Regions from separate parts of the Halobacillus sp. B23F22_5 genome, predicted to be linked through region 2. Evidence: a T-box and tRNA genes for the amino acid it is inferred to sense, from the RefSeq annotation. Region 2 holds a T-box; the other holds one or more tRNA genes.
What was found. The T-box of region 2 lies ahead of ACGTN9_RS14735 (valine--tRNA ligase). A T-box ahead of a tRNA ligase gene usually reads a tRNA of that ligase, here a tRNA-Val.
Positions count from the first base shown of each region.

Region 1: it encodes a tRNA-Val, which carries the amino acid that the T-box ahead of ACGTN9_RS14735 (valine--tRNA ligase) is inferred to sense. The anticodon was not compared.

Region 1 is NZ_JBIEKI010000006.1:45,247-48,673, forward strand. It holds gene ACGTN9_RS10510 (GNAT family N-acetyltransferase) at 1-94, opposite strand, end outside; gene ACGTN9_RS10515 (YjcG family protein) at 99-611, opposite strand; gene ACGTN9_RS10520 (alpha/beta hydrolase) at 731-1,456, opposite strand; tRNA gene ACGTN9_RS10525 (tRNA-Val) at 1,713-1,785, shown strand; gene ACGTN9_RS10530 (NAD(P)/FAD-dependent oxidoreductase) at 2,210-3,298, shown strand; gene ACGTN9_RS10535 (TetR/AcrR family transcriptional regulator) at 3,341-3,427, opposite strand, start outside.
Region 2 is NZ_JBIEKI010000012.1:12,756-16,182, forward strand. It holds gene ACGTN9_RS14735 (valine--tRNA ligase) at 1-1,666, opposite strand, end outside; T-box leader at 1,814-2,049, opposite strand; gene ACGTN9_RS14740 (YszA family small membrane protein) at 2,183-2,371, shown strand; gene ACGTN9_RS14745 (hypothetical protein) at 2,343-3,377, opposite strand.

The sequences.
Region 1 (3,427 bases), on a different contig from region 2:
CCTCCGGAACCTGCTGTTCTTCGATGAAGACCCTGCGGCGGACACCGAAGGCATCTTTCAGCTGTTGGTCGTTCTCTACCGTTTCAATCAGCATCGGATCACCCTTCACCGAGCACGAATGTTTCGTACACAGTCCAGGAGCCATTATCCAATTGGTAAAGCAGCTGGAAGCGGTCGACCGTCTCTTTCAAATCGAACCCTTTCATGCGAAGCGTGCCATAAACATCAGAATACTCGTCATCGGAAAGTTTCTGGGCAATCGTAATATGCGGAACATAAGAGTGTTCCCGCTCACCAGGGAGATGCTCGGCATAGAGCTTTTCGTTCAATCCCATGATGATATCCGTAGGCTCTACCTTCAAATAGATGGTATTTGTAATTGGTGTGAAAGAGCTGACTTTGTTGATTTCAATTTCGAATGGCTGCATTTCTTTCGCAATTTCCTTCAAATAAGGTACCATTTCTTTGATTTCATTATCTTCTGCTTCAAATGGTTCTTTTACCGTAATGTGTGGTGGAATCAATGCATAATGCGGGTCGTAACGTTTCCGATAGGAGTTTGCGACATCCTGTATTTTTTTTGGTGGAAAAATGGCGATACCATACTTCATTGGAAAAACCCTCCTATAAATAATAGTACTGTTATTATTCATGTTGAATGCAAAGTGAATTAGTCAGTTATTCAGGCTGTCATTATTATACCAAAATATTGCTTTTCCTTACATAGGCTTTACGGTCGGAACATTGTTACCAGGGCTCGCTCCATATCCTGCTGCCAATATTTCCATGTATGATCACCGTCAAGTTCATGGAAAAAGTAAGTGAGCGGCTTTTTATTCAATAGCTTTCTCAGTTCATAGTTCGGGGTAACAAAATCTTTGCGGTCCCCATCAGTCGTTGGCACATCCGTCTCTTCGCTTCCGATCGTATGATAAATAGCAAGCGAGGACATGTCCTTGCTGTTCTGGACTTTATCCATCACCTCATCGTTCACGAAAGGGGACTGCATGATGACATTCCCGAATGTGTTCGGATATTTGAGTGCCGTCATTAAAGCCACTGTTCCACCGAGCGAATCACCCATCAACGTTCTGCCGCTGCCCATATGATAACCCGGCAGTTCTTCATCCAGAAGCGGGACAACTTCATTAACAAGAAACTTGATATAAGCGGCCTGCTTTTCCCCGTTCGGATGATACTTATCCTGGCGGTCATATTTATCCTGATAATGGATCCCGACAAAAATCGTATCCGCGATCCGTTTGTCTTTATGCAGCTTATCGCTTAATGTCGCGACCCGCCCCATTTGAAAATAATCGTCACCATCCTGCATGATCGCGATATGATACTTATAAAGCGGAGAATAATTCTCCGGCAGAAATACTTTCAGTGTCAATGTTTCATCTAAATAGGAACTATTGATTTCAAAATCCTTGAACGTTCCATCACGTCCCAAAGCGAACACCTCCAAAAAACGACAACTTATCTATAAATGTAACACACCTATTTTATCATATCATTGTCAAAAAAGTAGGACAGCTCTGACGATTGTCATGTAATTGAAAACTCTTTCAGTTGGAACCCTAAGTGTGCCGGTCGCCAACATATCAGAGGTTCTCTGTAAATGATAAAAAATTGTCGATAAGTTATTGACACATTACTGAAATCATATTATATTAGTACTTGTCCAATTCAAAACAACTTTATCCCATGATTCCGTAGCTCAGCTGGGAGAGCGCCACCTTGACAGGGTGGAGGTCGTTGGTTCGAGCCCAATCGGAATCACTAAGTTCTAAAAGCCTCTGGCCGTTGATCCTGCAACGGTCAGGGGCTTTTTTATTATCTAGGAATTTATAAAAATTGATGGTTGAGGATAACGTTTTGCGGCGGGCTACATCCAGCTCCAGCGCCTACCCCCCTCGAGGTCTTAAGTCAATCCTCTCTGTGACAAAAAACGTCACGGCGAGGCTTGACTTAAGCTTGTCGGGTGTGAGCAAGGCACTTGCGCTTTTGTGCTTTGTTTTCAAAAATGATAGCTACAGAAGTAAGGAGATAAGCAGGGAAAGAAATGATTGACTAGCGTTTATCTAGAGTGGATTACTTAGATGAAAATTGGAATCCCTATAACAAATGTAGCAGTCGTTTTTTGATGAGTAGAAATGTGTTATTTCCCTATACTATGAAAATAAAGCCAGGAAGGGGGGATTTTATGAAAATTGCGTTAATGGGTGCTGGTTTGTCAGGACTCGCATGCGCCCTGACCTTGGAGAAGCATGGATATCAAGCGGATATTTTTGAAAGGCGAGCGATGGTTGGCGACCGCTTTGTCATTGCAGAAGCGATGTTTTTCATGTTTCACACCCCCTATGATGATGCAGTCAAGTACTTGTCTGAAAACCATGATATACACCTTAAGCCTACGACAAATATACAAAAGGTAAACATTTATTCTGAAAACGAACACTCTTTTATAGATGGACATTTAGGGTTTACAAATATGCGGGGGAAGCATCTAGAATCCTATGAAAAACAGCTTGCCCACCAATTAAAAGGAACCATCCATTTCAATCAGGATGTTTCCTATAAAGATATCTCCAAAGAGTATACCCATGTGGTTCTCGCTACAGGAGACGCGTTGGATACACAAAAACTGCAGCCATTCGACGTGGCATATAAAGCCAGTTTTAAAGGGGCTGTGATTGAAGGGGATTTTACTCAGACGGAAGTGCATACTTTTTTCAATAATGATTTTGCTCCTAAAGGAATGGCATATGTTCTTCCGCATTCCGACACGGAAGCAACCCTTGTGTTAGTATATCCGCAATACCCTGAGAATGAGTCTTTAGATAAAGAAGAGCTATGGAAAAAGTTTTTCGAAGAATGTTCCAGGAGACTGGATCAGGATTTTAAAATTCTTAACGAATATTCCATTAAGGATTATCGAATTGGTAAAATTGAAACTCCCAGAATAGGAAATACATTTTTTATAGGAAACTGTTTCGGTGCTATTACACCATTGTTTGGTTTCGGTCAATTTGAATCAATGCTGACTGGAATTTATGCGGCCCACGATATTGTGGGGATGGGGGAATATGAGAAGCTCGTCAAACCATTATCCAAAAGCTATCACGATTCTCTTACACTACGCCGGAACTTAGAAAAACTGGATAACAAAAAGCTTGATCTATTAACGAAATCAATGAGTAATGAATTAGTGGAAAGCTTTATTACCAGTAAAAAAATCAATGCAATGAAAATATTGAGCAAAATCCTTCATCCATACCCTCGCAAGACATAGAGACCTGTGTCTTGCGGGGATTTTTTTATTCCAATTCCGCTCTCAATCCAAATAAGAAAACCCATAATTAATGAAGTTGTTGATCATGAAAGCCATTTCCTTCGGAGACTGATCCATGTCATTCGCTAT
Region 2 (3,427 bases):
ACCCTGTAGATAAGAAATAACGTAGTGAGTCCGCTCCATACTTTTCAATGACATCCATCGGGTCTACCCCGTTGCCAAGAGACTTACTCATCTTCCTGCCTTCAGCATCTCTGACCAGACCATGAATCAAAACGTCTTTGAATGGGCGACGATCTGTAAATTCGATGGACTGGAAAATCATGCGGCTCACCCAGAAAAAGATGATATCATAACCGGTTACCAAAGCATCTGTAGGGAAGTGACGTTGAAAATCTTCATTGTTTTCATCCGGCCAGCCCATTGTGGAGAATGGCCACAATGCGGAGGAGAACCATGTATCCAATACATCTGTATCCTGCTCCCAATTTTCTGCATCCTCGGGAGCTTCTTTTCCTACATAAAGTTCCCCAGTTTGTTTATGATACCAGGCCGGGATGCGATGTCCCCACCATAATTGTCTTGAAATACACCAATCCCGGATATTTTCCATCCAATGAAGGTAGGTTTTTTCAAAACGATCCGGTACAAAGTGCACCTTGTCATCACCTTGCTGGAGCTTAATCGCTTCCTTCGCCAGCGGCTCCATATTGACAAACCACTGAGTAGAAAGGTAAGGCTCAACGACAGCCCCGCTACGCTCGGAATGGCCTACCGAATGATCATGATCTTCGATTTCGAATAAAATGCCTTGTTCCTGTAAATCCTTCACCAGTTGTTTACGGCATTCGAAGCGGTCCATTCCCTGGTACTTGCCTGCGTTTTCATTCATGGTCCCGTCTTCGTTCATGACAAGAATCCGTTCTAAGTTATGACGGTTTCCAATTTCAAAGTCATTTGGATCATGAGCAGGGGTGATTTTCACTGCACCTGAACCAAATTCCATATCCACATAATCGTCCGCTACAATTTCAATTTCACGGCCGGTAACAGGCAATGTAACCTTTTTACCAATCAGATGCTTATAGCGTTCATCTTCAGGATGCACAGCAACTGCAGTATCGCCTAACATCGTTTCCGGACGGGTAGTAGCTATTTCAATATGACCGGAACCATCACTTAATGGATATTTCATATGATAAAAATGCCCGGTAACATCTTTATAAATAACCTCGATATCAGAGAGCGCGGTTTTCGTAGCCGGATCCCAATTGATGATATATTCACCACGATAGATCAAATCTTTTTCATATAGCTTTACAAAAACTTCTTTAACTGCATCAGATAACCCTTCATCTAAGGTGAAACGCTCACGGGAGTAATCCAGTCCCAGCCCTAGTTTCTCCCACTGGGTGCGGATGAAATCCGCATATTCTTCTTTCCAGGACCAGGCCTGTTCCAAGAATTTTTCCCTTCCTAGATCATAACGGGAAAGGCCTTGTTCTTTCAGCTTGGCTTCTACTTTTGCCTGGGTTGCGATACCTGCATGGTCCATACCTGGAAGCCATAATACATCGTAGCCTTGCATTCTTTTTGCTCGTGTTATGATGTCTTGCAATGTAGTATCCCATGCGTGACCAAGGTGTAGTTTACCGGTAACGTTCGGTGGCGGAATGACAACTGTATAAGGTTCTTTCGATTTGTCACCTGTTGCTTCGAAAAATTTTCCATCCACCCAGTATTTGTATCTTCCATTTTCAACTGTGGTCGGATCATACTTGGGCGGTAATGATACTTCCTGATTGGTCATATTGCATTTCCTCCTTTAAATTACCGTGATTAGAAAGACTTGGCTTATCGCTAAGTCTTATGGCGAAAGCCTAAGTTTTTTTATACTTTTTTCCTTTAACAAAGTTAAACCTTCATAAAGTAAAAATAAAAAAATCCCCTTCATCCAAAAAAGGACGAAAGAGATTGATTCCGTGGTACCACCTTTATTCACAAGGTATAATATTTCTCCCTTGTGCGCTTCATTCGTTAACGGCTTCAAACCGGCTCCTTCTACTTTTATTCGTTTTCAAAGAAGCTGCGTCCGGGGCGACCTTCTAGCATACAATATCCTGGAAAACTTTCAGCACATGTTTCCCTCTCTGTAGGTTTGCATCCTGTACTCTTCCCCATCACGGCATTTCACGTGTTCAATTATATTTCATATTGTATAGAGAAATGTATTTAAAATCAACAGTTACTTAGTTCTTGATGCTAAAATCCGCATTTTCATCATTTTATCCGATTCATCATATTTTATACAAAAGAGGTGATTAAAATGAGTAGACTGTATCGTTACCGGCTACCTCCATGGTGCCGCAGGTGGCTTTACATCATCGAAAAAGCGATGCTGCCACTTATGATTTTTCAATTACTACGTACACTCCTCTTTCCAACTACATTGGATGTATTTCTGCTTGGCATATTCATCGGGATTTTCATTGCGTTTCATCTGGAGTGGATATAGACTCGTTTTCTTTTGCTTGCTGAGCTTGAAAAGAAGAAAAAAGAGATTCGGCAATCATCCGCCCATATACCATTCGCCGAAAACTTTTCTCTAATTTCTGTACCTTTTCAAGCTCACTTGATTTTTTATCCTCTGCTAATTGATCCAACCGGTAAAAATAATGATGAGGATCAATGAGGTGAATCGCTAAAAGAAGACGATCTTGGTTTGTCATTCCATATAATTGCTCATACACTGGAAATTTCTTGATATATTCTTCAACAGGACTATCATGAAAACGGAAATCATTCAGAAAAAACCTGCTGACGTCCAACATGGCAGGTCCAACAAACATTTGCTCCCAGTTAAGAAAATAGCTATGACCATGATATTGGATGATATGATCGTTTTTCAGATTGCCATGATTAATGACCTGTGGTAGATCCCCGGATATATTTTCGCGATCAGGAAACTCCTTAAATAAATCTTTCATAAATTCTAAAGAATAATGAATCTGCTTATATTGTGAACAAACAGCCAGTCCCAGCGGGGGCATATAATGACGCTTTTCAAACTCCTCTATCTTAACGAGCAGATGTTGATGCGCTTGCTCGCTCGCTTCTCTTCTATTCCATAGATATTCAACATAGTGGTGATTATCCAGAGATGTCTGCTTCGTTTGTTTATGCAATATCCCCAGGCTGCGATAAAAACTTTCTATATCATGACTTGGATACTCATCCTTGGTGTGCTCCACCCATGGGGTAAGATAATAAAGCCAATTTTCGATTTTTACATATGGGGTTCGATCCCTGGTTCTGGCTATCGGTGGCGCGAGTTGTCCCCCGTTAGCTTCCAGCCATTCTGCAATGGAAAGCCATTTGCTTTCTTCATTGGAGTGATAGCGGGACTGTTTTAGCGCAAAATCACCAAAATCGGTTTGAATACGATATAACTTATTTGTGATTTGTTCGGTTCTATGAATCGACATCCCATACCTGTGGATAATAGTTTGTAAGTAATTCAAAAAATCCCTCCCTCAAAACAGATCGGGCTGTCGAGGAAGGGATGGAATCT